4 regions of the Paenibacillus sp. FSL H8-0175 genome follow, and region 2 is predicted to be linked to each of the others. Evidence: riboswitches for the same ligand, from Rfam matches in the RefSeq annotation. Region 2 holds a riboswitch; each other region holds the start of a gene.

Region 1 (7,922 bases), 1.7 Mb from region 2:
AGGTTCTGCTACACGATAATGAACACCGATCAGCTGCAGTGTACTTATAATGTTCGGAAAGCTGACTTTGTAAGCGATAGGAGTTCTCCTCCTTAGGATCAATAGGGATGTTCTTAATTATATCAAGGATACCTATACATATGACCATTTTGCAGTGTGAGCCGTTGATCATTCCATGGTTTTCGTTACAAAAGGTCAAAAAAAAGAATGAAATCATCATTTGAATTACTTTAGAGAACAGGGATAATGGAGGGACCTAGGGAAGTATTTCGAGAAACGGAAGGAAGTGTAATGAAGTGAGAAAGCTGTGTAGGAATATACTAATCTTATCTTCTTTACTTATGGCTTCATTGACTCTTACTCACGGTAAAACAGAGGCATCCCTATTAAAAGATGGGGCAGAGAGGCAACCTCCAACCCAAATTGCAAGCGTATACAAGTTCAATTTTACAAACCAAGTTAAAACAGGATATCAATCCGTTAGGTATGATCCTAATCGCGGTGCACAATTGTATGACTCATCTTTAGGTTATGGTTTTGTTCAAGAGACCAACGCTTTACCCGCCAGAGAAGTGCACACCGACTCAATTACATCCGATGGAACAGGTTTTTTCATCACAGAACCTATTTTTTTTGCTGAACCTAAATCTGAGAAAGATAATTATAACAACTACGGAATGGCGTTTCGAATGGATGCTCCCCCTGGAACCTACAACGTATATGTAAAAACGACTTCTGACGCAGAGGATGGGATCGTGTCAGTATCCGGAATGCAGACCAGCCGCTTGTTGAAAAGTGGACATTGGGACGCTGCAAAGCTTGTACCCGTCAAGCATACGGCTGTAGCCAAAGGGAAAGAGTGGACTTATACGTATGTAAACGGCCGTGACCATATAGATATTGAGATCGAACCGAACAAAGTGAACACAGCTGTGGGGATTGAGGAGATCATACTGGAACCGATTTTGCCTCAGCATAGAGCAGTTGGAGCTCTTCCGAATTTATTTATACTTGGAGATTCTACGGTCAAGTCCTACACCTTCGACGAAGCACCAATGAGTGGTTGGGGCCAGATTATTGGCAGTATGTTTAATCAACATAAATTGAGTGTAACTAACTATTCCATGGGGGGACGCTCGTTTAAAAATGCCTATACAGAAGGTCGACTGAACGACATTTTACTGAATGGCAGCATTGGGGATTATGTGTTTATTCAATTCGGACACAATGATGAGAGCGCAGATGAGTTCAGACGTTACGGCAGAGGTTCGACAGAAGCAATGTATGAAAATTACCTTAAAGAAGTCTATCTCCCTGCGATTCAAGCCCGGGGTATGATACCAGTACTGGTAACCCCAATGTCCAGAATTAAAGGGAATGCAAGTCCGGGATATATCTATGAAAATTCTTTTAAATCAAGAAAGTTTGTAGATATTCTTAAACGGGTCGCAGATGAATCTGGAGTTACACTTATTGACCTTAACTCGGAAAGTCTGAAATATTATAACGAGATCGGTGTAGAAGCAATAACAGCCCTCTTCATGTCAATTGAAGCCGGAGAAACGCCAGGCAAAACAAATGACGGAAGTTACGCTAACGGGCATCCTTCAAAGAAAGTCGATGGGACTCATTTTAAAGAAGCGCTCGCCAAACAATTTTCACGGATGATTGTCACGGAGCTTGTAGAGAAAGGTGCTACTGGCGATTCTACTGCTGCCTCCATTACTCCTTACCTTAAAGGGAACGTTAAGCATGCGGCACTAACAGGGAACTGGGGTAAGATTTTTCCGGAAATAACGAATGATACGACGACTGGGGAAGCTGCTTATTACCGTAATCAAATTGAAAAATTAATCCAGCTGGGAGTAATGGGCAAAGACCGTCAAGGGAATTTTAATCCGGATACGGAGATGACAGTTGCTGAATTCACACGCAGTATTTCTAAGTTAATGAAAGTGGAAAGATCTGATGTTGCCTATTATCCGAAAGGTAAGCTGTCACGTGAATCGATGGGTGCTATTCTCTATGATGTTTACCAAGTAAAGTTTGCTAATAAACCTAAGTACATGACTGATTATAACGGCACAGCAGTAGTGCCAGGAGATCCTGGCTATGATTCGAATTTGGAGCCAGGAGCTAGAGGTGCGATGTACTATCCTCTTGTATCCTGGACGCAGCTTGTTGATACAGCGGACATTTCTCCTTATTTAATTTCAAAAGTGAAAAGTGCATATGAATTAGGACTCATTAGATCTGAAGTGGGGATTGCCAGAGGCGAAATGGTCAATGGGACAGAACTAGAACCTAAAGCTATAGTGACCCGGGAGAAAGCGGCCAAAGCTCTGTACTTTATGTGGGTGCTGGAACATGAAGTGAATGCAGAAAATCATGTTTCTTCTCTAAAATAGTCAGGGTGAACAATTCAAGGCACAGCAGCGATGCTGTGTCTATTTGTATGCAGTGAATTCCTCTCCACTTACAGCAGTATATCTCTCACGGTTGTTTATATCTACTTTCATTGTGGTAAGTAAGATTCGTAAAGCGATTTAAGAAAATGACAAACCCAGCGTATAAACGTGCATAGTTGTGCCATCCTAAGACGATCAGTTAACTATCAATTTGCTTAACGAGAGGAGATAGGGAAGATGTCAGGCAACAATAAACAAGCTACAAAAAAAACCTTACCCCCACAGGAGCAGCATCATCAGCCAGGGATTGAGAGTGAAATGACGCCGCTGCCCAAATACGAGCCGGCAAATTATAAAGCAGCAGGTAAACTGCAAGACAAGGCGGCGTTAATTACCGGTGGAGACAGCGGAATTGGGCGTGCAGTTGCTGTGCTTTTTGCTAAAGAAGGCGCTGATGTAGTCATTTCATATCTTAATGAACACTCAGATGCAGAGGAAACTAAACGTCAGGTCGAGCAGGAAGGCCGCAAATGTATCCTAATTCCAGGTGATATCGGTGACGAGAAATTCTGTAAGGATCTTATTAAACAGACGGTGGAGGGCTTAGGAAAGCTTGATATTCTCATCAATAACGCGGCAGAGCAACATCCGCAAGCTAAGATCGAGGATATTACTTCCGAGCAGCTTGAGCGTACTTTCCGTACGAATATATTTGCGATGTTCTATTTAACAAAAGCAGCTATGCCTCATTTAAAAGCAGGATCTACAATTATAAATACAACTTCAATTACCGCTTATCGCGGAAGCCCGCAGCTGCTGGACTATTCATCAACTAAAGGAGCTATTCTTAGCTTCACACGATCCTTGTCCACGAATCTGGCAGAGAAGGGCATACGGGTAAACGGTGTTGCACCAGGTCCAATCTGGACACCGCTGATTCCCTCTACCTTTGATGCAAAACAGGTTAGCGAGTTTGGAGGTACACAGCCTATGAAACGGCCTGGACAACCAGAAGAGCTGGCACCAGCCTATGTATATCTGGCCTCTGACGATTCCAGTTATGTGACTGGACAGGTTATTCATGTAAATGGTGGCGAGGTAGTAAACGGTTAGATCAGTACAGCTAATGTGAATAAATGGGTGTATTTCAATAAAAAAATATGTTACTATAAACCACGTTAGCATTTTAAAATTGTATATTTATGTCACTAGGGGTGCCGATTGGCTGAGACGGAATGGATTTCCGGACCCTTTGAACCTGATCTGGTTAAGACCAGCGTAGGGAAGTGGAGAACGAATTTCTGTTGTCGGGCTATTTGTAGTGCCGTCTATATACAGATTCTGACTGCCTTCCTTACGGGGGGCAGTTTTTTTGTTTTTTACTGACCTACAGGGAAGTGAGAGAGGAGATCGTGATGTTGCAAGCTGAGATCCATCTAATATCAGACGGCAAGCTACAGCTGAGACATTTTGTTGAACTAGCTGTCACGGTGCAGACATGGGTCGATTATATTCACCTGAGAGATAAGCAATGTCCTGCATGCGAACTGCTCGCTGCGGCACAGCAGCTGTTGGCTGCCGGTATGCCCGCTACCAAACTGATAATCAACGACCGGATAGATGTAGCATTGGCAGCTGGTGCCGCGGGGGTTCAGTTGGCTTGGCACAGTCTGAGTCCGGTTACAGCCCGGCGAATTGCACCTCAGCTTCGGCTGGGGAGATCGGTTCATTCTCCGGAAGAAGCGGCGAATGCCTCAGAGCAGGGAGCTGATTATTGCTTGTTTGGTCATGTATTTCCCTCGGATAGCAAGTTAGGGCTGCCCGCACGTGGGTTAGAGCTGCTTGCAGAAACGGTGAAGACCAGCTCTATTCCTGTAATTGCGATTGGCGGAATTAGCCCCGCTAATGCGGCGCAGATCATTAGACAAGGTGCGGCAGGAGTTGCTGTGATGTCCGGTATTTGCGGAGCGGATGATCCTTATGAGGCCGCCAAAGCTATTCATAAGGCGGTTCATTCATAGCCTGGAGGTAACAGCATGGGCGAAGGGGGTGATTCAGAATGAAGCTGTTGATTAACGGGAAATCCGCAGAGTGTTCTGGTGGTATTCAAACTATAGCTGATTTGATCAGTCTTCCTGAGTGGTCGGGTCGTCTGATGATCATTGAGCTGAATGGAGAAATTGTCAGTAAGGAGAATTATGAAAGTACTGCTCTGAGCGAGGATGATCGTTTGGAACTGGTGCACTTTGTTGGTGGGGGTTGAGATGGAGCGGTATAGAATTTTGAGAAATTTATACGAACCAAAGGGAGGTAATTTCATGCATGACCCGTTACATATTGGCGGCATCGAATTAACCAGTAGATTATTTATCGGAACCGGAAAATATAGCCGGAATACGTTGATCCCCGAAGTGATCGCAAGCTCTGGTTCTCAGGTGATTACTGTAGCGCTTCGCCGAGTGGACCCGCAAGGTGGAGCAGAAAATATCATGAACCATATTCCCGGCCACATGACTCTTCTGCCTAATACCTCAGGAGCGCGTACAGCGGAAGAGGCAGTCCGTATTGCAAGATTAGCAAGAGCTGCGGGACTGGGGAACTGGGTCAAGATCGAAGTGATCAATGATCAGAAATACCTGCTTCCAGATAATCTGGAGACCATACGAGCTACAGAGATTTTAGCAGCGGAGGGTTTTGTAGTACTGCCTTATATGAGTCCGGACCTTTCGGCTGCTTTACGTCTGAGAGATGCCGGTGCTGCTGCTGTGATGCCGCTTGGTGCGCCGATCGGGACGAATCGCGGCCTGCGCACTAAGGAGCTTGTGCGTATTCTTATTGAAGAAGTGAATTTGCCGATTATTGTAGACGCCGGGATTGGCAAGCCCTCGGAAGCGGCGGAAGCAATGGAAATGGGGGCCGCTGCTGTTCTGCTTAATACGGCTATTGCAACGGCACGTAATCCGCTCGTCATGGCGGAAGCGTTCCGCAAGGCGATATCCGCTGGCCGCAAAGCTTATTTGGCAGGACTCGGTCCTGTAGAAGAAGTTGCTTTTGCTTCGTCACCGTTGACTGGATTTTTGAACTGAATTTGATAGGTCACGAAAGGAGGGAAGATTAGCATGAGCTTTTTTGACACACTGGCCCGCTTGGAGCAGTATCCTTATGAGCAGCTGTGGAAGGAGTTCCGGGAGGATGACGTTAAGCGGGCGCTTGGAAAAGACAAGCTGAACGAAAATGATTTGCTGGCATTGCTCTCTCCGGCAGCAACGCCGCTGCTAGAGGAGATGGCGTTGGCTGCACAGCGACTGACCCGTGCACATTTTGGTTATTCGATGCAGCTGTTCACACCGATGTATCTTGCGGATTTTTGTGTGAATCATTGTACCTACTGCAGCTTCAGCTCCATTTATGATTTTCCGCGCAAAAAGCTGTCCTTGGAGGAGGTTCGCAGGGAGGCTGAGAAGATTGCAGCTACAGGTCTGCGGCATATCCTCATTTTGACTGGTGAATCGCGCCGGGAGAATCCTGTCTCATATATTAAGGATTGTGTAGATGTACTCAGGGAATTTTTTTCCTCTGTCAGTATTGAGATAAATCCTCTATCAACTGCAGAATATAAAGAGCTTCTTCAAGCAGGGGTGGATGGATTAACACTATACCAAGAGGTGTACCACCAGGAGACTTACAGAAAGCTGCATGTTAAAGGGCCTAAAAGAAACTACCGGAATCGCCTGGATGCACCTGAACGCGGCTGTCAGGCAGGTTTTCGTTCTGTGAATATTGGTACGTTGCTCGGGATGTATGATTGGCGGCAAGAGGCATTCCAAAGTGCCATGCATGCCCGCTATTTGCAGGATCGGTATCCAGATTGCGAGATCAGTCTGTCACCTCCACGGTTTCGGCCTTATTTAGGGGAATTTAACCCGGAGTGTGATGTTACCGACCGATCGCTAGTGCAGATTATTTTGGCATACCGGTTATTTTTACCCCGTTCGGGCATTACTTTATCTACACGAGAGCCTGCCTCTCTACGCGATCATTTAATTCATCTAGGAATAACTAAGATGTCAGCCGGGGTCACTACTGAGGTGGGCGGTCACACTAATGCAGGGGGAACTCCGCAATTCGAAATATCCGATAGCCGTAGTGTGCAGGAGATTACGGAAATGCTATATACGAAGGGTTTGCAGCCCATTTTTAAAGACTGGAATATCCTGACTGAATCAAGAACGTAACGCTTATATTATCAATTATTAATCACTAATGGACCCCTGCGAGATTCATGCGGAGGTCCATTTTTTATTGTATAGAGGGTGTTTAGTTTCCGGCAGAGAGCTCATCGAGAGACATTTCGAAACTCGGTGCCATATGAGTCAGAAAATAATCCACTTCCTGCAGGTCAAGCCCACGAAGTTTTGCTGCTGTCTGCTCCTTCGCGGCGGCAAATTCTCGGTTTCCTGCAGCAACTTCCCATACGCATTTCAAATAAGCATCCAGCCGATCAGCGGCTTTCACATAGCTGTGCAGCAGAATGTCCTCCGAATCGGGAGGGCTGTCTTCCGGTCGTATAAGCTGAGTGTAGATGCTTTTCAGCTCTGATGGAATCATTCCAGTTAAGCGATCAGCCGCAACTTTCTCCATTTCGCGGAAGCTGGTGAGCAAGCGAGGATTGTTGTATTTTACCGGCGTGGCGATGTCACCTGTGAACACTTCGCTGGCATCATGGAACAGAGCTATGGTTGCTGCTCGTTCCGCGTTTAGTGAACGTCCAAAATGAACATTACCGATGGAACAGAGCATATGTGTGAGCAATGCAACATGAAAAGAATGCTCAGCGACGTTCTCCGGTGCGGTGCTGCGCATCAAGCTCCAGCGCTGAATATACTGAAGACGATATAGATAGGCAGAAAAATGGTAGCTCAATTTTAAAGTAACCCCTTTCATGCGGTGCTAGGTATGATATTATTATACTAATTGTATCAAACTTTAGATAACCTGGAACTGCCGAGAGGAGCTTGAATGAAGATGCAGCATTTTGAAGACAGTATTTATAACCTTATCGTAGAAACTTCCACGAATTTGCCGGGAGATGTACGCCGGGCAGTTGCAAAAGGTCGCGCGCTGGAAGACAGGGCTACCCGGTCCGGTCTTGCTTTAACCACGATTGCGCAAAATATCGGAATGGCTGAGCAGCAAGTGTCTCCGATCTGTCAGGATACGGGAATGCCTACATTTATCATTCACACCCCTGTGGGAATCAATCAGATTGAGATGAAAAAAGATATTCATAATGCCATTGTACGAGCGACCAAGAATGGTAAACTTCGTCCCAATTCTGTAGATTCATTAACAGGTGAGAATAGCGGAGATAACTTGGGTGCAGGCACACCAGTCATTCATTTCGAACAATGGGAAGAGGATAAAATAGACGTTAGACTTATTCTGAAGGGTGGAGGCTGCGAGAATAAAAATATTCAATACAGTCTCCCGGCAGAATTAGAAGGACTCGGCAAA
Region 2 (7,922 bases):
GTAGTGAGTAGAATGTAAGTGCGACTATAGCTGTGACCTTTAAACAAATTAATAATAATAAACAACACCGATTCTGGTTGATGCCATAGCCTCGTATTTATTCAAACTAAAAGCTAAAGAGGAACAATAAGGGCAAAAATGCCCTAGATCGGGTGCAATACAACCCGAAGTGGCAAAAGAAAGGCAAAAATGCCCTGGATCGGGCGCAATACAGCCCTAAGGGGCAAAAGAAAGGCAAAAATGCCCTAGATCGGGTGCAATTCAACCCGAAGTGGCAAAAGAAAGGCAAAAATGCCCTAGAATCGGTGCAATACAGCCCGAAGAGGCAAAAGAAAGGCAAAAATGCCCTTGAATCGTTGCATTTCAGCCCGAAGTGGCAAAACAAGGGCAAAAATGCCCTAGATCGGGTGCAATACAGCCCGACGAAGCAAATCAACGGTATAAATCCCGTAGACTGAGCCGAGTCCGGCCCGAAGCAGCAAATCAGCGGTATAAATCCCGTAGAATGAGCCGAAACCGGCCCGACGAAGTGAATCAACGGTATAAATCCCGTAGAATGTCCCCAACCCGGCCCGACGAAGCAAATCAACGGTATAAATCCCGCAGAATGAGCCAAATCCGGCCCGACGAAGTGAATCAACGGTATAAATCCCGTAGACTGAGCCGAGTCCGGCCCGACGAAACAAATCAACGGTATAATTCCCGTAGACTGAGCCGAAACCGGCCCGACGAAGTGAATCAACGGTATAAATCCCGCAGAATGAGCCAAATCCGGCCTGAAGCAGCAAATCAACGGTATAAATCCCGTAGACTGAGCCGAGTCCGGCCTGAAGCAGCAAATCAACGGTATAAATCCCGTAGACTGAGCCAAATCCGGTCCAACGAAACAAATCAACGGTATAAATCCCGTAGAATGTCCCCAGCCCGCCCGGTTACTATCCATTACCAACAGGGAGTCGGTTTTCGCCACACATTTAATGTGATCCCTACTATGATGAGTGAAATTTGTTTAATTGAGCAGATACATCCGCGTCAATTATAAATAGGGTAGGAGTTTATCGCTGCAAAATAAAAAACTGACACCGCTATACCAGCGATATCAGTTTACAGAGCTTAGCGATTAAGCTAGCGGCTGCCTATTTTTAGCTTGTTCCTCTCGCATCCACTGTGACAACTGGCGTTTGAGCTTAATGAACTCGGGAGAGTCCGTAATCTCATCACGGCGTGGCCGCGGAAACGGCACATCGACTGTATGCAGAATGGAGCCGGGGCGGCCGGAAAATACATAGATACGATTAGAGAGCAGCAACGCTTCTTCGATGTTGTGAGTAATGAACAGCACAGAGCGGCGATTCTCTTCCCACAGCTCAAGCAGCCAGCGCTGCATTTCACTGCGAGTTAGTGCATCGAGTGCGCTGAAAGGTTCATCCAGCAACATTAGCTCCTGGGGAGCGAGCAATGCTCTGAGAAAAGCTGCACGCTGCTGCATCCCGCCAGACAACATATGCGGATAAGCATGTTCGAAACCGCTTAACCCAACCTTGGCAAGCCACTGGCGCGCTTCCTCGCGGGCTCCATCCCGCAGTGCGCCCTTGATCTCCCCAGCAAGCAGCACATTATCCTCAATCGTACGCCAAGGAAAAAGCGCAGGCTGCTGCGGCATATAACTAATTTCACCGCGTTGACCTGTAACGACCTTACCGTTCATGCGGATCGTGCCTGCATCGGGTTTCACAAGGCCGCCAATCATATGGAATAAGGTGCTTTTTCCGCAGCCGGAAGGACCAACGATCGAAACGAACTCTTGTTGCTCTACCTTGAGAGAGACATTATTCAGAACGTTCGTCTCACGGCGACGATGGGAAAAAGATTTGGAGATGCCGCTCACTTCAAGGGCGGGTGCCACGGTATGAGCTTCAGGAGAGCTTATGACTTCTGTTGTTCTGTGTTGCATTTGCGTCGCTTGAGACATACAGGCATCTTCCTTTCTATGAGTTACGGCGCGGCTTCCAGCGAACCAGCCATTTTTCCAGCAATGCAATAATAGCAAAGAGTACAAGACTTAAAAGTACAATAATAACAATAGCAACAAACATCCGATCCGTACGATATGCGGATTTCTGCAGAAGCATATAATAGCCAATACCTTTATCCGCGCCAATCCATTCAGCGACCACGGCGCCCATAACCGCATAAGTAGCAGATATTTTTACGCCGGAAAATAGTGCCGGGATAGAAGAGGGCAGCTCCAGCTTGGTGAAGATTTGCCACTTGCTTGCGCCAGCCATTTTCATATAATTCAGCATGACCTGATCACTTTGGGCCAGACCGCCCATCGCAGCGACAGCTACCGGGAAGAAACATACTAGTGTAATCAGCACGATTTTGGGCAAAAGACCAAAGCCGAACCAGATAATGAGCAGGGGTCCGAGCGCGATGGAGGGAACATTTTGACTCAGAATAATAAGTGGATAAAAAGCCCGTCTAGCCCAAGGCAAAAGATGCAAAAGCAAAGCAACGATCAGGCCTACCCCCGTACCAATGGGAAAACCAATTAAAGTGAGCCGCAGCGTAGCCATCGTATGTGCCCAAAGACCAGAAGCGTTACTGGTGGATTCACGAGCAATATCAGCAGGACTCGGCAGAATCCAGGATTCAATATGAAATACAGATACAGATAGCTGCCATACGGTTAAAAAGAAGACGACCGCCACAAGGGGCGGCCATATTAGCTTCCAGGTCGATCTCACGGCCGATATTTCTCCGTCAATTTATCCATGCTGATTCCGTTAGGATTATGAGCGATTTTGATCTGCGAAATTACGCTTGGACTGCCTGCTTCGATCAACGCCTCCTGCATCTGACGCACAACCTCCAGCAGCTCGCTAAGCTCACCTTCCATTGTGGTTTCCAGTGGATTCACTTGATGTTTAACGCCGGATTTCTGAATGACCTCAATCGCTTTATCTACGTATGGGATGGAATCCTCATTGTTCGGAGTTTTTGGAATTACTTGAATGCTTAGTAGGGTGTTAGCCACAATAATCAATCCTCTCATTTTATAAGGTAAGTTCAAAAAGCCAACTTTGATAACGAAGTAATTCATTACAATTGTTGTTTACTCCGCCGGTAAAAAATCATTACTGAATGCACTAGCAGCATCCAGCGGTTTATCCAGCAACTTCAGATCATACATCCAATCGCCGTAATTTTGCCAGACCTCGGTTTTTTGCTCGCCCCAGCGGGCAGCATCGTCCTTGTATTTTGGGCTAAGCCATTTTTGGCTAGCTAGGACAAGGTCGGCGTCCAGGTCAGGAACGGCCTTCGATAACATACCGGCAGCCTCTTCCGGATGATCTATGGCATATTGATAACCTTTTGATGTGGCTTTCATGAAGGCCTTCACCAGATCAGGATGATCTGCAATTTGCTTCTCACTCGTCGTCAGCACAGGCGTGTAATAATCGAGCTGCGGCGCATAATCCTTTAAGTACAGCATATCCAATGGCTCGCCACGCAACTCAGCCTCAACACCAGTCCAAGCGTAGAAAATCCAGGCGAAATCAATGTCACGTTTGACGGCGGTAAAATAATCAGCTTCACCGATACTGATCAGCTTCACCTTTTTCACATCGCCACCTTCAGGATCCATGATAGCTTTCATGGCTGCTTCTTCGGCCGGTGAGCCCCAGCCTCCGTAGGTTTTACCTTCGAAATCCTTTGGTGATTTAATATTGCGATCTACTGGAGCAGCGAATCCCGACGTATTATGCTGAATAATAGCTGCTATCGAGACAAGGGGCACGCCTTGTAGACGGGCTAGTGTTAATCCTTCTTGGGCGCTGATGCCAAATGCGGCTTCGCCAGAAGTAACCATAGTATCAGAACCCGCTGCGCCTGGCTGAACGATCTCGACGTCCAGACCTTCTTCAGCGTAGTAACCAAGATCCTTAGCTACGTATAGACCGGTATGATTCGTGTTCGGTGTCCAGTCGAGTGCGACTTTAACTTTGGTGAGCTCTTTTGGAGCATCCGTCCCAGCCGCAGCAGTTGGATCAGTAGCATTTGCTTTGTTTCCGGCTGTATTCCCATTGTTGCTGCCGCATCCGGCAATGGCAAGAATGAGTACACAGGTGAGGCACAACGTAAGTGCTTTTTTAAGGTGCATGTCTTCTTCTCTCCTTTAAGGTTACAAGAATCCCGTCTTCACAACATGAACCGTAAAGTGTAGTATGTACGTTTTTCTACATCTTTTAGTGATCTTACAAAAAAAGCGCCCCGAGTGATCGGGACGCTGGCTTGGCGCAAGGTTAGTTAAGGTCACAGGGACCAGAACCAATTGGCGATTCCTACGCTGGCATTATCCAGATCAGGTATAAGGGTCAGTATCTTGTGGGATACAATCTCAGCCGGCCAATTCCAGCACCCCTGGTTCTATGAAGTTAACGGGTATTTCTATGTGCAATATAAGTAAGCATAAGTTTTGTACCCATACTTTATATCTTATATTTCTCGCATACGGTGTATTATAGACGGCTGTACTCGGAATGTCTAGTAGTGCACTCCTGAATTTTTCCAATCCAGTAGTTTCTTTTTTGCTAGTCTAGATCTTTATATTTCTTGCGGTGACGCCGTTTAAGCTCACTAACCAGCGCCCCTAGCGTGAGGACAACGCTGATCAGAATCCCGCTCATGATCACGAAGAGGGCAAGAAATTCAAAGGGAGAATAACCAATCATTTTACTCCATTGAATCTTTCCATCCAGATCGTCAATGACCTGATTCATGCCGTAAATCCCGCTTACTACCGTAAATACAGTGAGAATCATCAGCAGATTATCCCGTCGCTTGGACTGAAACTTATCCTGATACTGAAACAGGTCATTTAAGGTTTCTTTCACTTCCTCGAACAAAGCATCGTTTCCGTATACTTTACGCAGCTGAAGAAATATCTCCCGGCCCTGCGACTGGGAAATCAACTCCAAGAAGTAGAACTTTGCCGAGAACTTATTGATGGAGTAGATTAGATTGTCTATTTCCTCATAATCATGATTAATCCGAAGTCGGGAGTGCATATTGGCGAGCTTTAGCAGAACGATTTTGTGGAAAATATTGAGTAAAAATCCGTAATAATATTGCCCGTACATCTGGTTGGCTAGACTAACAGCAATCTCCTGTTCAGCGCGGGTCATGCAGCAAAAGGTCTGCTCATTCATCATATAATACGTGTCTGGACCCCAGCGATTATAAGAGTGTTCATGACAATAGTTCGCAATATATGCTGGATCGCTGGCACTGGCATAGGGCTTTCCGTTCAGATCAATTCCATCAAGCTGTGAGGCACGATAGCGCAGATTTACACTAATCTCATCAGAGCTTTCTTCATTCTGAAAGCCATAAAAAGCTTGCACCTGCATTCTTTCATCTACGAAAAAAGGAAGGGTCTCGAAATAAGCCCCATTGATATCCGATTGATCCAGATATGGCTCCAGTCCATCCACCAAATTTCGGAAGACAAAATCCTCTACCATCTCATAGGTCTGTTCCCCGCAATGAATGTAAGTGTAATCATCCTGTATGAAGGTATTCTCTAGCGCACGGAAACGATCCGCGAATTCTAGGGCAATACTAAAGGGAATTGAATCCCCCTCCAGCTGGACACGTATCGTCACGAATCCAAGCTGAAAAGGACATATGAATATATCCGTCGAGAGAATTTTGAAAAATATAGATTGCTGCGGAATCTCCAGAATGCAGTCGAGATTATTTACTCTGGAAAAACGGCGAAACGAGTCGGCATCCTTCCTGCGTGGAAAAAGGACATGTGCAGCAAACGGTAAATAGGTGCGCTCCATTCGTTCATGGGAAACACAGTAGCCATCTCCGTAATAGGCAGCTTCAAGCTCTTTATTATCCAGAAAAAAACGTGTGAAGCCGTCGTTCTGTAATTGCTGGATAAGCTGCTTAGAATCGCCCTTTTTTATAGAAAAGGGAAATATAAACTGCATGAGCGCAGTATGTAACAAAGGCTCAGTTGAAGACTCATTCATTCATCGTCCATCCTTGTGCTCAGAATATGCTTATAGATCACATTACCCTAAAAGGATAACGTTGATACTGTTCTAAATACGGGAACTCTTTCCTTTCACCGCTTGCATGGACTGGAACCTCCATGCGGCAATGCTTAGCAGAAACAAGAAGGCGGCAAAAGCGGCGAGTAATCCGGCTGTTTGTGCCACTTCTAAATGGTCCATAGACCAGCCCATAAACAGAGGTAGCAAAGCACCGCCAACACCTCCGGAAGCAATCATAATGCTGGGTGTTGACTCTTCGGTGCCAGGCAGCATTTTGCTGGAGAAGACTAAAGCAATGGAGAAAATACCGGACATAAACAGCCCCAGCAGCAGAATTACAATGAAAGCAGCCATTCGATTGTCAGTGAACGGAAAGAGTGTCAGCAGTAACAAGGTAAGTAAACAGCTGCTGAGAATGTACACGCGGTAAGATATTTTTTCGGCAATTACACCCGCAAACAATCTTCCTGTAGACATCGCCAGCCAAAAGAAAGTGACTGTCAGTGCTGCGGCAGACTCCGTCATCCCTAGCTTGGCAATAAAGATAGCCGGCATAAAGTTGACTAAACTCATCTCTGTGCCTACATAAAGAAAAAAGAAAACGATGAAGATCCCTAACAGAATCCATTGCTTACCTTTATACGGAAATTTTTTGTTAGAACGTGAGCTTGAGGATTGCGAATTGTCTGCTCCTTGGACAGAGGCACGTTCATCCAGCATTCGTTGTAGATTACCGAAGTGCCCTCTTGTCCAGAGGATAAGAGAAATTAAGGAGAAGGCAGCGACGATTAGAAAGGCCAATCTCCACGCTCCGGCAGCAATGAGTGGACTGGCGATAAGCGGCATCACGAGTGCGCCTATCCCGAATAGCACTTCAAGCCGGCTCATTGCAATAGCAGTTCCTTCGGTTACAGCACCAATAATAATGGTGCCGATAACCGCTTCGATCATCCCGAAACCAAAACCTGCGGCAACAGCGATAACATACATCCAGCCCCAAGGCGGTAGAAAGGCGTAGGCAATTTCTGCAACTAGTAGAAGACTGGTGGCAATGAGGATGCCTCCACGTTTTCCGAAGCGGCGATTAAGCAGGGGAGAGACCAACACGCCTGCTAAAAAACCAGCGAATTGACTAAAGATTAATTCACCGCCAGCACTATAATTTTGATCATAATGTTGCAGTAGAACGGGCAGAATAGATCCCAGCACAACATGTGCCAGACCGATAACGAAGTAGGAAAGACAGCCGATCCAAATCAGTTTTTTCACGAAGTAAGCTCCTTATCTTGAAGTAGTTTATGAAGTAAGGTCGGATTCAATGTGAACCTGAAGGGTACATTATAATAAGCACCATTGTTATGATAAATCCAAACGGTGAGCTTGGATATATAAACTTTTGTTTACATGCTTGAAGGGAGAGATTTACGTAATGGATAACAAACAACTGGAGCAACTCATTATTAAAGCATTGGATGACAACAAGTTCGGTTCCTTTGGTACGATCGAAGAAGGAAATAAGCCGAAAGTACGTTATATGGCCATTTTCCATGAGGGTTTGAAGATTTATTTGGCTACAAATCGCAAAACTCATAAAGTGGAGGAGTTATCCGATAATCCGAATGCTTTTGTACTGCTTGGCTATGAGGCAGGCGGAAGCAAAGATGTGCTGGAGATTGAAGCAACTGCTACCGTCTCTAAGGATGAAGGCTTGCGCTCCAAGGTATGGAATAAAGAGCTGGAGCCATGGTTTACAGGACCTGATGATCCTAATTATGTAATTCTGGAGCTTACTCCAACACGTATTGAGTATGTAGGCAGCAATAAAGAGCATGGAGTATGGCAGCCGTA
Region 3 (7,922 bases), 1.3 Mb from region 2:
GGAAACTAGTAAAAGCTTGGCTTTAGCCAGCCGACAATCGGTTAAATAACGGTTAGGTGTTTTACCCATAACCACCCGGAACAGCCTTAGAAAATGATAGCTGCTGTACCCGGTCAATCTTGCCATCGATTCCAGAGACCAAGGGCTGGCACATTCGACATGAATGATATCTGCAGCACTGCGGATGGACTGCCTAACCTCGTGCGGTACTGAGCCGTGAAGCGGCTCGGAGTTCTGCAGCAATTTTACTAGAAGCTCATACAGCAGAGCAGATAGTCTTGGCTCGCTACGGGTCACGTAGGAAGCGCTTAGTATATACATTTCCTCGAATAGTTCGTCCAGCTTAGCATCCAAATCAAAAGTGAACAGGTATGCACGAGACTGGTCCACTTCTTCTAATAAGGGAAGGACAATTTCAGTGTTAAAATGAACCCAGCGGACATCCCAAGGCTCGCCTGGGTCAGAGCCGTATTGCTGATAAGCCCCTTTAGGGTACAGAAAACCTCGTCCTCTACTCATCGGAATACGTTCGCCCTCATGGAATACATAACCCTCCCCACCAAAGATCAAATGCAGGTTATAACTCCCCAGAAAACCTTCGCTTCTTCTCTCTGTATGTTGTGGAAAGTGAGTGTAATGTCCCAAAAATTCAGGATAACAGACATATTTCGAAAAAGCCGGTGTCGGCAAATACCATTGTTTCTTCATGTTTGGCAGCACCCGTTTCTGTAGCGCAACAGAGCGCAAGTTGGATTAAGGCAATGAACGCAAGATTGTTATATGATAGCAATATTTTGTTATATAAGACCTCTTATCATTGATACTACAATAGAATTATAAAATATTGAAAGCATATTTTTAATACTTTGGAGGTAATGATGAAGAAACCTGTCGCAACTGAAAAATTCGAGCTTGGCGTCTGTTATTATCCGGAGCACTGGCCAGAAAACATGTGGGAGGACGATTATCGCCGGATGCGTGAACTCGGCTTTACGATCATTCGGATGGGGGAGTTTGCTTGGTCTATTTTTGAACCGGCAGAAGGGCAGTTTCAGTTCGGGCTCTTTGATCGGGCGATTGATCTAGCACATAAATATGGTCTTCAGGTTGTACTTGGTACTCCGACGGCGACGCCTCCAGCTTGGTTGACTGATAAGTATCCCGAAGTTTTAAATGTTACCTACGAAGGTGTTACACTTCAGCATGGCATGCGCCGTCATTATAATTACAGCAGTCCTAAATACCGGGAACTGTGTGCACGTATTGCAGAACAAATGGCTGAACATTACGGCAATCATCCGGGTGTAGTTGGCTGGCAAATTGATAATGAGCTCAACTGTGAGATCAGTGAATTTTATTCGGAGAGTGACCATAAGGCTTTCCGGGAATGGCTACAGCAGAAATATGTTACACTTGAGCATTTGAACGAGGCTTGGGGAACTGTTTTTTGGAATCAAAGCTATAGTGACTGGTCTCAGGTCTATCTTCCACGTCCGACTCCAGTACCGAAGCAACCCAATCCTCATCAGGCATTGGATGAAAAACGGTTTATTTCGGACAATACAATTTCTTTTGCCAAAAACCAAGCGGATATCATCCGTAAACTTGCCCCTAAGCAGTGGGTAACCACGAACGGTCTGTTCGGGCATCTCGATAGCCATGAAATGACGGATGAACTGTTGGATTTCTTCAGCTATGATTCCTATCCTCAGTTCTCTACTATTTTTTATGACCCGAATGAGCGGAATCCGCTGAATGATAGAGGCTGGGGACTGTCGTTATCTGTTGTTCGTTCGATATCCCCGAATTTCTGCATTATGGAGCAGCAGTCGGGCCCGGGTGGCTGGGTGAACCGGATGGATATGCCTTCTCCAAAGCCCGGGCAGATGCGGTTATGGACTTATCAGTCGATCGCTCATGGAGCAGATATGGTGTTATATTTCCGCTGGCGGACAGCTACGATGGGCAATGAAATTTATTGGCATGGAATCAATGACTATCATAATCAGCCTAACCGGAGAGTGCGGGAAGCGGGGCAGATCGGTCAGGAGCTGGCAGCAGCAGGTCATGCGTTTGTCGGTACTCGTAATCAGGCTAACATTGCTATTGTTCGTGATTATGACAATGAGTGGGATGGAGAATACGATGTTTGGCATGGCCCGTTTATGTGGAAGAGCAATAAGGAGTGGTACAAGGCGCTTCAGCGGAAGCATATCCCGAATGAAGTACTCTATTTACGCAAAAAAACAACGCTGGAGGAGCTTGCAAGGTACGACGTGCTTATCTATCCTCACCCAGCGATTATGACAGATGAGACAGCAGCACTGCTGGATGAATATGTTCAGCAAGGCGGCAAACTGATCTTCGGCTGTAGAACCGGCTATAAGGATGAGCGCGGTCAATGTTATATGCGTCCTTTCCCAGGTGCTGCTAAGGATCTATGCGGGATCACAGTTGAAGAATTCACAATGGTTAAGGGCAGTCGTCAGCCAACAACAATTAGCTGGTCGGGCGTGACTGAAGTCGTTACAGGAGCAGATGACTTTAATGATATTCTCAAAATAGAGGAAGCTTCGGTTGAAGTGATGGCGGTTTACGCCTCTGATTATTATGCGGGAAAACCGGCGGTAACTAGAAATCGTCGCGGCAAGGGTGAGGTTTGGTATTACGGAGCCGTATTTAATGAACAGGCAGCGGCTGAGATCATAAATTTAATTGATCTACAATCGCCAGCAGATTGGCTGGAGCTCCCAGAAGAGGTAGAACTGCAAGTCCGTACCGGAGCTTCTTCCAGTTATGCTTTTTTGCTTAATTATAGTGAGACTCCTGTCACGATCCATCTTCATGAGACCAAAACAGATTTACTGAGCGGCACAACATTGTCGGGCGAGGTTCTTCTGGAAGGATTTGGGGTATTGGTGTTAAACTAACGTATACATTGATCTCACATTTGAGTAGATTTGGATAATTCTCTCTTTTCGGTTATACTTTGAAGTAGCAATTATATAGTCACGGGAGCTTGGTGGAACCAGGCTGAGAGGATAGTTATAACTATCGACCGTCAAACCTGATCTGGATAATGCCAGCGGAGGAAATGGAGCTCTATTTCTATTTGTCTACTCTAAGGCCGCATCTTATACAGATGTGGCCTTTTCTATGTGTGGGGAGTAGACCGTCTCCGCTTGATCAAATCACCTTATAGGAGGAATTGAGATGACAAGCGAATTGAACAACGATCCAATCAATCTATCAGCTTTTCCAGCAAGTCAAAAAGTGTATGTAAAGGGTTCACGGCCTGATATTCAGGTGCCTATGCGGGAGATCTCACTTAGTCCAACTGCGGGCATAGACGGCGAAGAGGAGAATGCCCCAATTCATGTCTATGACACAAGCGGGGCTTACACGGATGCTAATATTCATACTGATATTCGTCAGGGGTTAGAGCCCAATCGTCTAAGCTGGATTGAGGAACGAGGGGATGCGGAAGCGTACGAAGGAAGAACCGTGAAGCCTGAAGATAACGGGAATGCAACGGGAAAAGCTGTGGCGGAAGTGTTTCCAGCGCTCCATAGAAAACCTTTGCGAGCGAAAAAGGGGCGTAATGTCTCTCAAATGCATTATGCACGCAAAGGGATTATTACTTCGGAAATGGAATACGTTGCGATTCGTGAGAATGTGGCACCGGAATTTGTAAGAGATGAAGTAGCCCGCGGCCGCGCCATCATTCCAGCGAATATCAATCATCCAGAGAGTGAACCAATGATTATTGGACGCAATTTTTTAGTGAAGATCAATGCCAATATAGGAAATTCCGCAGTATCCTCATCCATAGAGGAAGAGGTAGAGAAGATGAGATGGGCCACCCGCTGGGGTGCAGATAATATAATGGATCTCTCAACAGGTAAAAACATTCATACGACACGCGAGTGGATCATCCGTAATTCTCCTGTTCCTATTGGAACGGTGCCTATCTATCAAGCGTTGGAAAAAGTGAATGGGAAAGCGGAAGATTTAACGTGGGAAGTATACCGTGATACGCTCATTGAGCAAGCGGAGCAAGGGGTTGATTATTTTACCATTCATGCGGGGGTTCTGCTTCGTTATATCCCGTTGACTGCACAACGTATGACAGGCATTGTTTCAAGAGGTGGCTCCATCATGGCGGCATGGTGTCTTGCGCATCATCAAGAGAACTTTTTATATACACATTTTGAAGAGATATGTGAAATCATGAAGCTGTACGATGTTTCTTTTTCCCTAGGCGATGGATTACGTCCGGGTTCGATTGCTGATGCGAATGATGAAGCACAATTTGCCGAGTTAGAGACGTTAGGTGAATTAACAGCTATAGCTTGGAGTCATGATGTACAGGTGATGGTAGAGGGTCCAGGACATGTGCCGATGCACTTGATTAAAGAGAATATGGATAAGCAACTTGAAACTTGTAACGAAGCCCCTTTTTATACATTAGGTCCACTGACTACAGATATTGCGCCTGGTTATGATCATATTACCTCTGCTATAGGTGCAGCGATGATTGGTTGGTTCGGTACAGCTATGTTATGTTACGTAACTCCGAAGGAACATCTTGGCCTGCCTAATAAGGAAGATGTACGTATAGGGGTCATTACTTATAAAATAGCGGCTCATGCCGCAGATTTGGCGAAAGGGCATAAAGGAGCACAAGACCGGGATAATGCTCTTTCGAAAGCCCGTTTTGAATTTCGTTGGCGTGATCAATTTCATTTATCGTTAGATCCTGAGCGAGCGCTCGAATATCATGATGAGACATTGCCTGCGGAAGGCGCTAAAACAGCTCATTTCTGTTCCATGTGCGGGCCGAAATTTTGCAGTATGAAGATCTCTCATAATATCCGGAATACGACGAGAATTGAATCAGGAATGCAAGAGAAGGCGCAAGAGTTTCTCCAAGGCGGGAGCCTCATTTATAGATAACTTTTTCTGCTAAAAAGAAATATCTAAAAGAAGTCGTCATTGGCGGCTTCTTCTTTTATACTTTGAATAGATAGGAGTTGATGAAATGGAAGCGATTCGTTCAGAGGAAGCCATTTTAGAGGATTTAAGTAATAGTTTCTATCATTTTTTTGGATTGAAAGTCCTTCATGCTACCCCAATAAAACGTGGCTGGTTAAATCTTAAATGGAAAATCATAACGGAATCAGGACCATTTCTACTTAAACAATACAACAAAAAAAGATATAAATTGTATAATCCAGAAGAACTGAGCTTCGCCTTTTCTCAACAGAAAAGATTGTATCTACAGGGACTCCCATGTCCCGGATTGTTGGCTTATAACCATAAAGTTTTACTGGAATCAGATATGGGAGAGACGTTTATGGTTATGGAATATTGTGAAGGGCGTGTCATAGAGCCGGGCAAAATTAACATCCTTCAAATGTTTGATTTGGGTCGTGCCACAGGTAAAATGCATCGTTTATTAAATGATGGGACCCTTAGTTTGAAAAGAACCCCACAATTTATTCCCCAAAGCCCTGAGGAACGTTTAGAACATTGGAATGTACTCCTACAACAATCAAAGGAAATGGGCAAAACTTCACTCATCACTGACCTAGAGATACAACTGAGAGCGACTGAAGAAATAGATCCGGAAATATTCGAAGGACTTGTAGCTGGATGGGCACATCGTGATTTATGGGTTGATAATCTTTTATTTCAAGATAGCCAATTGTCTGCAATTCTAGATTTTGATCGGTTCAAATATGATTATCCGCAGCTTGATGTAGCGCGAGCAGTGATGTCATGTGCTTTAGATGAAGATTTAGATGGAGCACTAGCTTCAGCATTTATTGACGGATATCGTGAGGAACGAACGGTGGAGCAAGGGGATTTAACAAAATCATTGCAGTTGTTGTGGTATATGGAAAGCCCGTGGTGGATTAATGCCGCGATGGACAAACATAGTGTACCTCCAAAACGTTTTGCAAAAGAAATGAATTGGCTGGCTAAGAACCTGAACAATTTACCTGCTATCTTAGGGAACTTATAGTGAAAACGATTGAATTATAGCCTAAAAGATGCATTGACCAGCAAAAGTTTGGCGCTTATAATCTTAACAAGGAAAATTCATCAGATATTGAACCGTTTGTAAACGCATACAATGAGTTTTTTCCTTATTAATCATTGAAGGAGGAGATTAAAACTATTAAGTATTTCTTTTTTTCTCATTTTTGCAAACGTTTGCACATCACGATAGGCTTAAAATCGTAAGCTGCACTTAAAATTATGAGGAGGTTATTTACTTGGTATCCAAACAATCCAGGCGTTATATTTCGTGGTTAATTATTTTTTCACTCATTTTTAGTTTATTTGGTTTATCGGGTGGAGCATCGGCCAGCAATACGGATCATACAGTCACCTATACCAATCCTACAGCGGCAGCTGTGACCTTACATTGGACTACGAATAACTGGGCTAATACTACGGACACGGTGATGACCAAAAATGGAACCACGTTCATCGCCAACCTCAATGTTCAGGAAGGCGCCACCCTAATTTATTGTTATCACATCACGGCTCCAACGGATAGTTGGGACAATAACGGCGGGAAGAACTGGACGGTTGTTATTCCGGTCGCCGGAAAATACGAAGCAGAGAGTGCATCCCTATCTGGTGGTGCAAAAGTAAATACGAATCACACTGGATATTCGGGCACTGGTTTTGTTGATGGATATACAACTACAGGAGCAGCCACCACTTTTAACGTCCAGGCTTCCGCAGCAGGGTCCTATAATGCCACGCTTCACTATGCTAATGCATCCGGCAGTGCTAAAAAAGTGTCCATTTATGTCAATGGAATAAAGGTTACACAGACAACATTAGCCAACCTGACCAACTGGGATACATGGGCAGACCAAACAGAAACACTCTCTTTACAGGCAGGAAATAACACGCTTGCTTATAAATATGACTCGGATGATAGCGGGAATATTAATATCGACTATGTGACCCTTTCGGCCGGAGCTACACCAACACCAACGATAACTCCTAACCCAACAGTGACACCAACACCTACGGTAACTCCTACCCCAACAGTGACGCCAACACCTACGGTAACTCCTACACCAACAGTGACGCCAACACCTACCATAACACCCACACCAACGCCAACACCTACCGTAACTCCTACACCAACGCCAACAGTGACGCCAACACCTACACCTACTTCAGCGGGGCTAACCGTTCACTTTAAGAAACCAGCAAGCTGGAATGCAGCGATCCGCATCCATTACTGGAATCTGAATCCGGCAACCATTCCGACTAGTGGAGCGTGGCCGGGAATACTGATGAAATCGGACGGGAACGATTGGTATAGCTATACTGTTCCAAATGCTACAGGGGCAAGCCTGATCTTTAATGACGGCAATGGCAAACAGACAGCTGACTTATCTCGCAGCGTAAAAGAGGGCTGGTATAACTCAGATAACGTATGGTATGACGCCAATCCAGACGTTCCTAAGGTTCCGGTGATAACCGTCTCTCCTGTGCCCAAAACCTATGATTCTGCCCAAACGGTGACCCTATCCAGTACAAATAGCGGCGATAAAATTTATTATACGACCGACGGATCAACACCTACGACAACCTCAACGTTGTATACGACTCCAATCCAAGTACCTTCTTCTTTGACTATCAAAGCATTCGGCGTTAACTCTATAGGGCAAGCGGGTAATGTAGGCTCTTTTGCTTATGTGATTGATCTGAATGCCGATTTGCAAGCTCCGATTATCACTGCGAATCTGCCTGTTGGGAATTCGAGCTCAGCGGTTTCCGTATCTTTTAATATAAAAGACAACAAGGCGGCAACAACCACAGCATATTACACAGATAATGGTACGGAACCAACAACGAGTTCAAAAGTCTATATTTCAGGCAATGCACTG
Region 4 (7,922 bases), 2.5 Mb from region 2:
CAAAATGCAGAATTTAACCAGAGGGCTCTTCTCCGGTGAAGGCTTCTTCATTGTAGAAATCAGTGGCAGAGGAACGGTGTTCCTGTCTTCCTTCGGTGCTATCCATGCGATTAATCTAGGACCTGGTGAAGAAATGATTATCGATAACGGACACCTCGTAGCATGGCCAGACTATATGGACTACAAGGTGGAAAAGGCAGCCTCTGGCTGGCTTAACAGCATAACCAGTGGTGAAGCACTTGTCTGCCGCTTCCGTGGAGAAGGTGTAATTCTCGTTCAGAGCCGTAACCCTGGCAGTTTCGGAACGTGGATCAAATCCTTTGTGCCTACTCGAAGCTAGACTTCTTAAAACTCACGAGTCAAAAAAGACACAGGCTTGGAGAAAGCCTGTGTCTTTAGGTTAGAAAGCAATCTTACGAGACTGCTTTATCTGCTTCTGCTTTTGCTTTTTTGCAGCCAGTACGTTTACATGTTCCATAAGTACCCTTGAAATCAAGGCGGTGATCCGTGACGTTAAAGCCATATTCACGTTCCACTCTTCTCTCCAGCTCCACAAGCCAGTCGTCCTTAATTTCCTCCAACCGACCGCATACGCTGCATATCAAATGATGATGCATATGCGAATGATCGTTCCCGCGCAAATCGTAACGGGCAACTCCGTCTCCGAAGTTCATCTTCTCTACAATGTGTAGCTCACATAAAAGCTCAAGTGTACGGTATACCGTTGCCAGGCCCAGATGTGGATAGCTGTTCTTAACAAGCATATATACTTCTTCTACGCTTAAATGATCCTTCTCATTGTCGAGCAGAACGTTCACTATAGCTTCACGCTGAGGCGTTAGTTTATATTTTTGCGCCGCAAACAATTGACTGATATTTGATATTTGATCCATTTGGTCTCCTACCTTCCCGGAACGATTTAACATCCGTACCCTCTGAGACGCTCCTATTTATGCAGTTAAGACAAACCATAAATAGTAATCGTTACGATATAATCATAACAAAATTAACCACGAATGAAAAGAGCCTGACATCATTATATCATTTCATGCCACTTATCCAAAGTACTACACCCCAATCTGGCCTATATTTCTATTAAAATCTACTTTTTCGTGAAATAATACAGATTAGACCGCAACCTTTCCATAATTTACAACGTTAAAGGAGTGACAAAGGCTAAGGAGCCTATCCATACAACGAGGTGAAAAGACATGAACATGAAAAAAAGCACACTAGCAGCGATCACAACCGTAGCCATTTTCTCCTTTTCTTTGGGTGGTCAGATGTTTGCAGCTGGGAACACCTTTAAGGATATTGATAACATAAACGGCAAAGAAAAAATCATTTCTTTAAAAAATCAAGGGTTAATTAAAGGTGTCAGCGAATCTCAATTTCTCCCTGGCTCTAAGGTAACTACAGCCCAAGGGATTCAGTTTATCTCCGGCGGTCTCCAGCTCAGCCTCGCAGCCATTGACTTTAACAAAGCTCCTGTTGCCAGCGGCTTGTTCACAAAAGTAAAAGACAAAGCCTGGTACGCTGAAGCCTTTATCAATGCTTATTACAATCAAGTTAAGCTTCCAAAAGACATTGATCCTAGCCTAATTATGACCAAAGAGCAATTCACTAACTATCTAGTGCAAGCGATCGAAGGCGTTGGTAATCTGCCGATGATCAATATCGTTCCAGTAGATATCGCCGATGAAGCGTCACTGACCCCTGCATATCAAGGCAGTATTCAGCGCTCCCTGAAATACAAGATCAATACTCTAGACGCTAACGGAAAGTTTAATCCAAAAAGCGAACTCACCCGTGCCGAAGCAGCGATTATGCTCTACAACGCTTTGGAGTTCCTGAAAACTGGAGGATAAGCCAAATTTCAGTTACTCTTCTCATTTGAATAATCTATACAAGAAAAAGCAGCTCCGGATGATTCCCGAGCTGCTTTTTCTTGTATATTGTCTTTCTACTCTTCTTCACCATTCAGTCTATTCAGAAATTGCAGAGCCCGGGGATTCTTCGGATGCTCCAGCACTTCTTGCGGAGTTCCTTGCTCTAAGATATGACCGCCATCCATCAAAATGATCCGGTCCGCTACATCGGCGGCAAATTTCATCTCGTGGGTCACAATCACCATAGTCATACCTTCTGCTGCTAATTGTTTGATGACCTTAAGCACTTCCCCTACCAGCTCGGGGTCGAGCGCCGAAGTGGGCTCATCAAACAACAGCACTTCTGGATCTACTGCCATAGCCCGGGCGATGGCCACTCTCTGCTGCTGTCCTCCTGACAGCTGATGTGGATAGTTATCAGCTTTATCAGCCAAACCCACCTTAGCTAGCAGTTGAAGGCCCCGCTTACGCGCTTCTTCCTTGGTTCGTTTCAAGACAGTTACCTGTCCCTCCATCACATTGCCTAGCGCAGTCATATGCGGAAATAAATTATACGATTGAAAGACCATCCCTGTTTTCTGCCGAAGAGCTAATACGGAATTCTGAGGAATTTTCTTATGATCTGTAAAATTGATGGTGATATCCCCGAGTGACAGGCTGCCTTGATCCGGGATTTCCAACAGATTAAAACAGCGCAGCAGTGTAGTTTTTCCGGAGCCGGATGGCCCAATAATGACAAGTACCTTTCCATGCTCCATTTTCAGATCAATACCCTTTAACACTTGGAGTGCGCCGAAGGATTTATGCAAATTAATGATTTCAATCACAAGTATCTCTCCTTTAGGTCGCAGAGTAACGATCGAGTCGTTTCTCCAAGTAATTTTGCAGCGCCGACAGCACAGAACAGAACACTAAATAAAACAATCCTGCTTCGGAGTATACCAACAGAGGCTCATAAGTGGTAGAGGCTACCTGCTGAGCAGTTCTAAACATCTCCGTATAGGTGATGATCGCTGCAAGCGATGTATCTTTGACCAAGCTAATAAAAGAATTGGATAACGGCGGTACAGAAACGCGTGCAGCTTGTGGCAGAATTACGCGGCGCAGAGCCTGCCCACGAGTCATCCCGACTGAGAAGGCAGCTTCCCACTGGCCTTTATGTATCGACAGGATAGCAGCGCGTACGATTTCCGATGAATAAGCCCCTACGCTAAGGGTAAATCCAATGGTGGCGGCAATGAAAGGGTCGAGTACAATACCAACAGCCGGCAAACCATAAAATATAATAAATAGCTGCACTAACAACGGGGTTCCCCGAATGACCCATACATAAAAACGGGCGATTAGCTTCGGAATTACCCACGGTGAAAGACGTGCCAACGCGGTTAGGATCGCCAAAATCAATCCAAGCACAAAGGAAAGTAGCGCCAACGGAATGGTAAAAGCCACCCCGGCTTTAAGCAGGGGTAGCAGTGTATCTAAGAAAATTTGTATTTTGCGGTCATCCATTATTCAGACATCCTTTTTAGCTTCTAGGCTTAATTAGCCTTGCTAGCCTTGTATTATTTTGAAACGTCAGCTCCAAAGTATTTCTCGGAAATTTTCAAGTACGTTCCATCACTTTTCATCTCTTTAATCGCATCACTGACCGCATTCACCAGCTCATCATTGCCTTTCAGGAATACCGCAGCACTTTGTGAGCCTTCAGGAATCTCATCAACCACTTTAATTTTTGCATCTGGTTTTTGTTTTTTCAGATCCAGATAAGACAAGCCATCATTCACAGTTGCATCAATACGTCCCGAAGTCAGCAGATCCATCGCTTGATTGAAACCGTCCGTAGCTACGATTTCAGCACCGTTCTCACGAGCGATGTCGGATAAGTTACTGGTCAGGGATTGTCCGGCTTTTTTACCCTTTAGATCAGCAAAGGTCTTAATATCCTCATTGTTTTCGCTCACGATCAATACTGCCTTGGATACAATATAGGGTTCAGAGAAATCATATTTCACTTTGCGATCTTCGTTAATGGAAACTTCATTAAAAATGACATCAAACCGTTTCGCATCCATCCCAGCAAAAATACCATCCCACTGAGTTTCAAAAAATTCTGCTTCAACACCTAAACGTTTGGCTACTTCTTCGGCAATTTCCACGTCAAAACCCGTCAATTTCCCCGCAGTGTCATGATAAGTAAAAGGTGCATAAGTCCCTTCTGTACCTATCCGCAATTTGCCGCTGGCCTTCACAGCCTCCAAACTGTTTTGCGCTGAAGATGCTGCTCCACCATTCGTTCCAGCTGTTGGTTCAGCAGCCGTATTGGTATTCGAATTATTGCCGCAAGCCGCTACAAGGACCACGGTTAACGCCAATATAATAGTTAAACTCCATTTTTTCATTATTAAATCCCCTCTCTCTATCCGGTTTTTTTCCGGTAAATTGAATAGTACACTGCCATCACATGATCGTCAATACTTTTTTCCGATTATGTACATCGGAATTGTAATATTAACTAGATTTCTACTTATATCTTACCCAATCTTGGATTAATCCTTCACTTCTTTCTCTCTTTACTTCTCAGAAAGATATGGTATATTTATAAACAAATTAATATGGACCTGTTATTTCACTAGGGGAGTCGGCCGACTGAGACGGAGCTTTAAGCTCCGGACCCTTGGAACCTGATCTGGATCATACCAGCGGAGGGAAGTGGAGCAGAATTTTCATCAAGCATGTTAAGTGTTATTATGCAGAATGAACTTTTTGACCCATTCATTTCCTCTGGAAATGGATGGGTCTTTATTTGTTTAGGCGCTCCACAAAAATATTAGGAGGTTAGATCATCACGACCATTTTATCTATTCAAGGCCTAACCTACTCTTTTCCGGAAACTGAACAACCCCCTGTATTCGCAAAACTATCCATGGATATCAGGCAAGGGGAATTCGTCTCCGTAGTAGGTGCTAGCGGATGCGGGAAAAGCACATTTTTCAAAACGGTTGCCGGTTTACTCGAACCTACTCATGGAAAAATAAAACTCCCTACGCTCCCCTCAACCGCTAGTCGTTTAGGTCAGATCGCTTATATGCCTCAGCAGGATTTATTGCTGCCTTGGAGAACAGTGCTCGACAACTGCCTTTTGCCCTGGGAGATCATGCCCAGATTTAGTAAACAGGAAACAATCACTCAGATTCGGGAAATGTTGGCCCGCTTCGGCTTAACAGATGTAGAGAAGGCTTATCCCCATGAACTTTCGGGAGGAATGAAACAGCGAGTCGCATTTCTGCGCACCTTAGTGGCTGGAGGCGGAAGTGGCCTTATGCTGCTGGATGAGCCCTTTGGCGCTCTCGATGCCATGACCAAACGTGAGATACACCGTTGGCTGTTGGAGTTATGGGGTGAACTGAATCAGACGATTATGCTCATCACTCATGATCTGGAAGAAGCACTATTGCTCAGTGACCGGATTTATTTATTATCTGGCGGTGCGCACAGCGAATTACAGGAGATCATTGTCGATCTACCAAAACCAAGACATTATAAGATGAACTATGAACCCCGGTTTATAGCACTACGGGCAGAGTTGGAGCGAAGATTGCATGCAACCTATACCTTTTAAAAAACATCTAGACAACTATGGTCCCTTCCTTCTTCTGGTACTGCTCATTCTTGTAATCTGGGAGTCAGCTGTTCGCCTTCACTTGATTCCAGCCTTTATTCTCCCTGCACCTTCATCTATTGGCATCGCATTGATCGAGCACAGGCAATTATTATTTGGACAGCATTTATTAGCGACGTTGCAGGAGATACTGATAGGTTTTGTCCTTTCTGTGATTTTTGGTGTATTGCTGGGTATTGGAATGTTCCTGTTTCGCCCCGTAGAAAAGGCCATCTATCCCTTCCTTATCATTAGCCAGACGGTCCCATTAATTGCGCTATCGCCCATTTTTATTATGTGGTTCGGATATTCGCTGTGGAGCAAAGTGGCTGTGGTGTTTTTGACGGCTTTTTTTCCAGTTGTAGTGAGTACATATGATGGACTTCGTACAAGTGGCCAGACTTACAAGGACTTATTATTAACATTTGGTGCAAACCGCTGGCAGCTGCTTGTCAAAACCCAAATTCCACTGGCGCTGCCTGCTTTTTTCTCTGGCTTAAAGCTGTCCATTGTATACTGCGTCATCGGAGCTACTATCGGGGAATGGCTCGGCGGCAGTAAAGGACTCGGTTACTTCAGCCGCAGAATGGCCGGAAATATGCAGAGCGATGAAATGTTCGCGGCTGTATTTCTGCTGTCTGCGCTTGGTGTTGTGCTTTTTCTGGCGATAGCTTTACTCGAACAATTATTTTTAAAGAAAAGAGGATCTAACCAATGAATCATTTAAAATCACCACAACGAGGACTTATTTCTGTATTTCTAGTATGCACACTTTTGCTCTTAAGCAGCTGCGGGAAGGCAGACAAGCTAAATAACAACTCCCAAACCGGTTCCTCCAATTCCGAAAATAAACAGTCACACAAGCTGACGATTATGCTTGATTGGTATCCCAATGCCGTTCATTCCTTTCTATACGCTGCGCAACAGCAAGGTTTTTTCCAAGAGGAAGGTTTGGATGTCGAGATCAAAATGCCTGCGGACAGCAATGACGCCCTAAAGCTTGTAGCAGCGAATCAAATTGATCTAGCGCTCAGCTATCAGCCTCAGGTGCTTATGGCACGCGGCGAGAAAATCCCTGTACGTTCGATTGCAGCAATCGTGCGGCATCCACTGAATCATCTGATGGTTCCTCAAGCAGGCAGTATTCATAGTCCCAAAGAGCTCGTGGGAAAACAAATCGGCTATTCCTCCATTCCGCTCTATGAAGCGATGATTCGGACAATGATCCAGAGTGATGGAGGCGATCCTTCATCCGCCAAGCTGATTGATGTAGGTTTTGACCTTATCCCTGCGATCTCTACAGGACAAGTGGACGCAATAATGGGCGGGTTCATCAACCATGAACAACTGATCCTTGAAAAAGAGGGACATCCGGTCACCTCGCTTAATCCAACGGATTACGGAGTACCTGACTATTATGAGCTTGTGCTGGTGGCCAGCGAACAAGGATTGCAAAATTCTGAAGCCTACTTTAAAAAATTTCTAAATGCCATAACAAAAGGACAGGAATTTGTGGAGCAGAATCCTGAACAAGCCCTGGATTTACTGATTGCACATGAAGATGCAACTTCACCGCTCGACAAGGAGATTGAGAAAAAAAGTCTTGAAATTCTACTGCCGCTGATGAATGCAGGCGATCAAACTTTTGGTTATCAAGACCCGACATCTTGGGAAAAGGTTCAGCAGTGGTTATCCACCAACGATCTTCTACCAGAAGATATTAAAGCACAAGAAGCTTTTATCAATCTGTAACGTTTAGTTGGTTATTCATACAAGCTTGAGGAGGAATTATGATGAGTTACTTAGCCAAAGTACGGGAATCCAACCCCTTGATCCACAACATCACTAATATTGTAGTAGCCAATTTCTCAGCCAACGGTCTGTTGGCGCTGGGTGCCTCTCCCTTTATGGCGGATGCCCACGAAGAAGTGATCGACATCGCCGCTATGTCGTCTGCTGTAGTTCTAAATATAGGCACGCTCAATGACTACGCCATTCAATCTATGTTGCTCGCTGGTAAATCCGCTAATAAACACGGGGTTCCCCTAGTGCTTGACCCGGTAGGTGCAGGCGCAACTTCTTATCGGACCGCTGTCACTCAAAAACTAGTGAATGAGATGCAAATCACCGCACTGCGGGGGAATGTGGCTGAAGTCGCTAATGTGATTGGGGAGAGTTGGTCCATTAAAGGAGTGGATGCTGGCGAAGGTGAAGGCGATGTAGTCCTTTTGGCTGAAGCTGCTGCGAGGAAGTTAAGCTGTGTGGTCATCATAACTGGAAAAGACGATGTGATCACGAATGGAAAAAACACTTATATTGCCAGCAACGGTCACCCTATTCTCACGAAGGTTACAGGAACTGGCTGCTTGCTCAGT

The links. A riboswitch is a leader RNA that binds a small molecule or an ion and turns the genes downstream of it on or off. The one in region 2 is predicted to bind thiamine pyrophosphate.
Region 1: it holds a riboswitch for thiamine pyrophosphate, as region 2 does, so the genes downstream of both, MHH46_RS09475 (thiamine phosphate synthase) here and MHH46_RS02240 (ABC transporter substrate-binding protein) in region 2, are expected to answer to the same signal.
Region 3: it holds a riboswitch for thiamine pyrophosphate, as region 2 does, so the genes downstream of both, thiC (phosphomethylpyrimidine synthase ThiC) here and MHH46_RS02240 (ABC transporter substrate-binding protein) in region 2, are expected to answer to the same signal.
Region 4: it holds a riboswitch for thiamine pyrophosphate, as region 2 does, so the genes downstream of both, MHH46_RS12900 (ABC transporter ATP-binding protein) here and MHH46_RS02240 (ABC transporter substrate-binding protein) in region 2, are expected to answer to the same signal.

The regions. Positions count from the first base shown of each region.
Region 1 covers NZ_CP150299.1:2,219,403-2,227,324, forward strand. The annotation lists gene MHH46_RS09460 (AraC family transcriptional regulator) at 1-102, opposite strand, end outside; gene MHH46_RS09465 (GDSL-type esterase/lipase family protein) at 342-2,408, shown strand; gene MHH46_RS09470 (SDR family oxidoreductase) at 2,646-3,521, shown strand; TPP riboswitch at 3,609-3,710, shown strand; gene MHH46_RS09475 (thiamine phosphate synthase) at 3,806-4,429, shown strand; gene thiS (sulfur carrier protein ThiS) at 4,468-4,671, shown strand; gene MHH46_RS09485 (thiazole synthase) at 4,727-5,494, shown strand; gene thiH (2-iminoacetate synthase ThiH) at 5,528-6,643, shown strand; gene yfbR (5'-deoxynucleotidase) at 6,726-7,331, opposite strand; gene MHH46_RS09500 (fumarate hydratase) at 7,434-7,922, shown strand, end outside.
Region 2 covers NZ_CP150299.1:500,182-508,103, forward strand. The annotation lists gene MHH46_RS02220 (hypothetical protein) at 399-890, opposite strand; gene MHH46_RS02225 (ABC transporter ATP-binding protein) at 1,121-1,954, opposite strand; gene MHH46_RS02230 (ABC transporter permease) at 1,989-2,750, opposite strand; gene MHH46_RS02235 (MTH1187 family thiamine-binding protein) at 2,747-3,040, opposite strand; gene MHH46_RS02240 (ABC transporter substrate-binding protein) at 3,119-4,168, opposite strand; TPP riboswitch at 4,330-4,440, opposite strand; gene MHH46_RS02245 (hypothetical protein) at 4,599-6,050, opposite strand; gene MHH46_RS02250 (MFS transporter) at 6,123-7,343, opposite strand; gene MHH46_RS02255 (pyridoxamine 5'-phosphate oxidase family protein) at 7,504-7,922, shown strand, end outside.
Region 3 covers NZ_CP150299.1:6,370,175-6,378,096, reverse strand. The annotation lists gene MHH46_RS28215 (AraC family transcriptional regulator) at 1-708, opposite strand, end outside; gene MHH46_RS28210 (beta-galactosidase) at 879-2,930, shown strand; TPP riboswitch at 3,002-3,110, shown strand; gene thiC (phosphomethylpyrimidine synthase ThiC) at 3,214-4,956, shown strand; gene MHH46_RS28200 (phosphotransferase) at 5,042-6,028, shown strand; gene MHH46_RS28195 (alpha-amylase family glycosyl hydrolase) at 6,282-7,922, shown strand, end outside.
Region 4 covers NZ_CP150299.1:2,960,478-2,968,399, reverse strand. The annotation lists gene MHH46_RS12930 (TIGR00266 family protein) at 1-340, shown strand, start outside; gene MHH46_RS12925 (Fur family transcriptional regulator) at 414-893, opposite strand; gene MHH46_RS12920 (S-layer homology domain-containing protein) at 1,212-1,868, shown strand; gene MHH46_RS12915 (amino acid ABC transporter ATP-binding protein) at 1,964-2,716, opposite strand; gene MHH46_RS12910 (amino acid ABC transporter permease) at 2,730-3,398, opposite strand; gene MHH46_RS12905 (amino acid ABC transporter substrate-binding protein) at 3,452-4,288, opposite strand; TPP riboswitch at 4,511-4,614, shown strand; gene MHH46_RS12900 (ABC transporter ATP-binding protein) at 4,813-5,508, shown strand; gene MHH46_RS12895 (ABC transporter permease) at 5,489-6,265, shown strand; gene MHH46_RS12890 (ABC transporter substrate-binding protein) at 6,262-7,299, shown strand; gene thiM (hydroxyethylthiazole kinase) at 7,341-7,922, shown strand, end outside.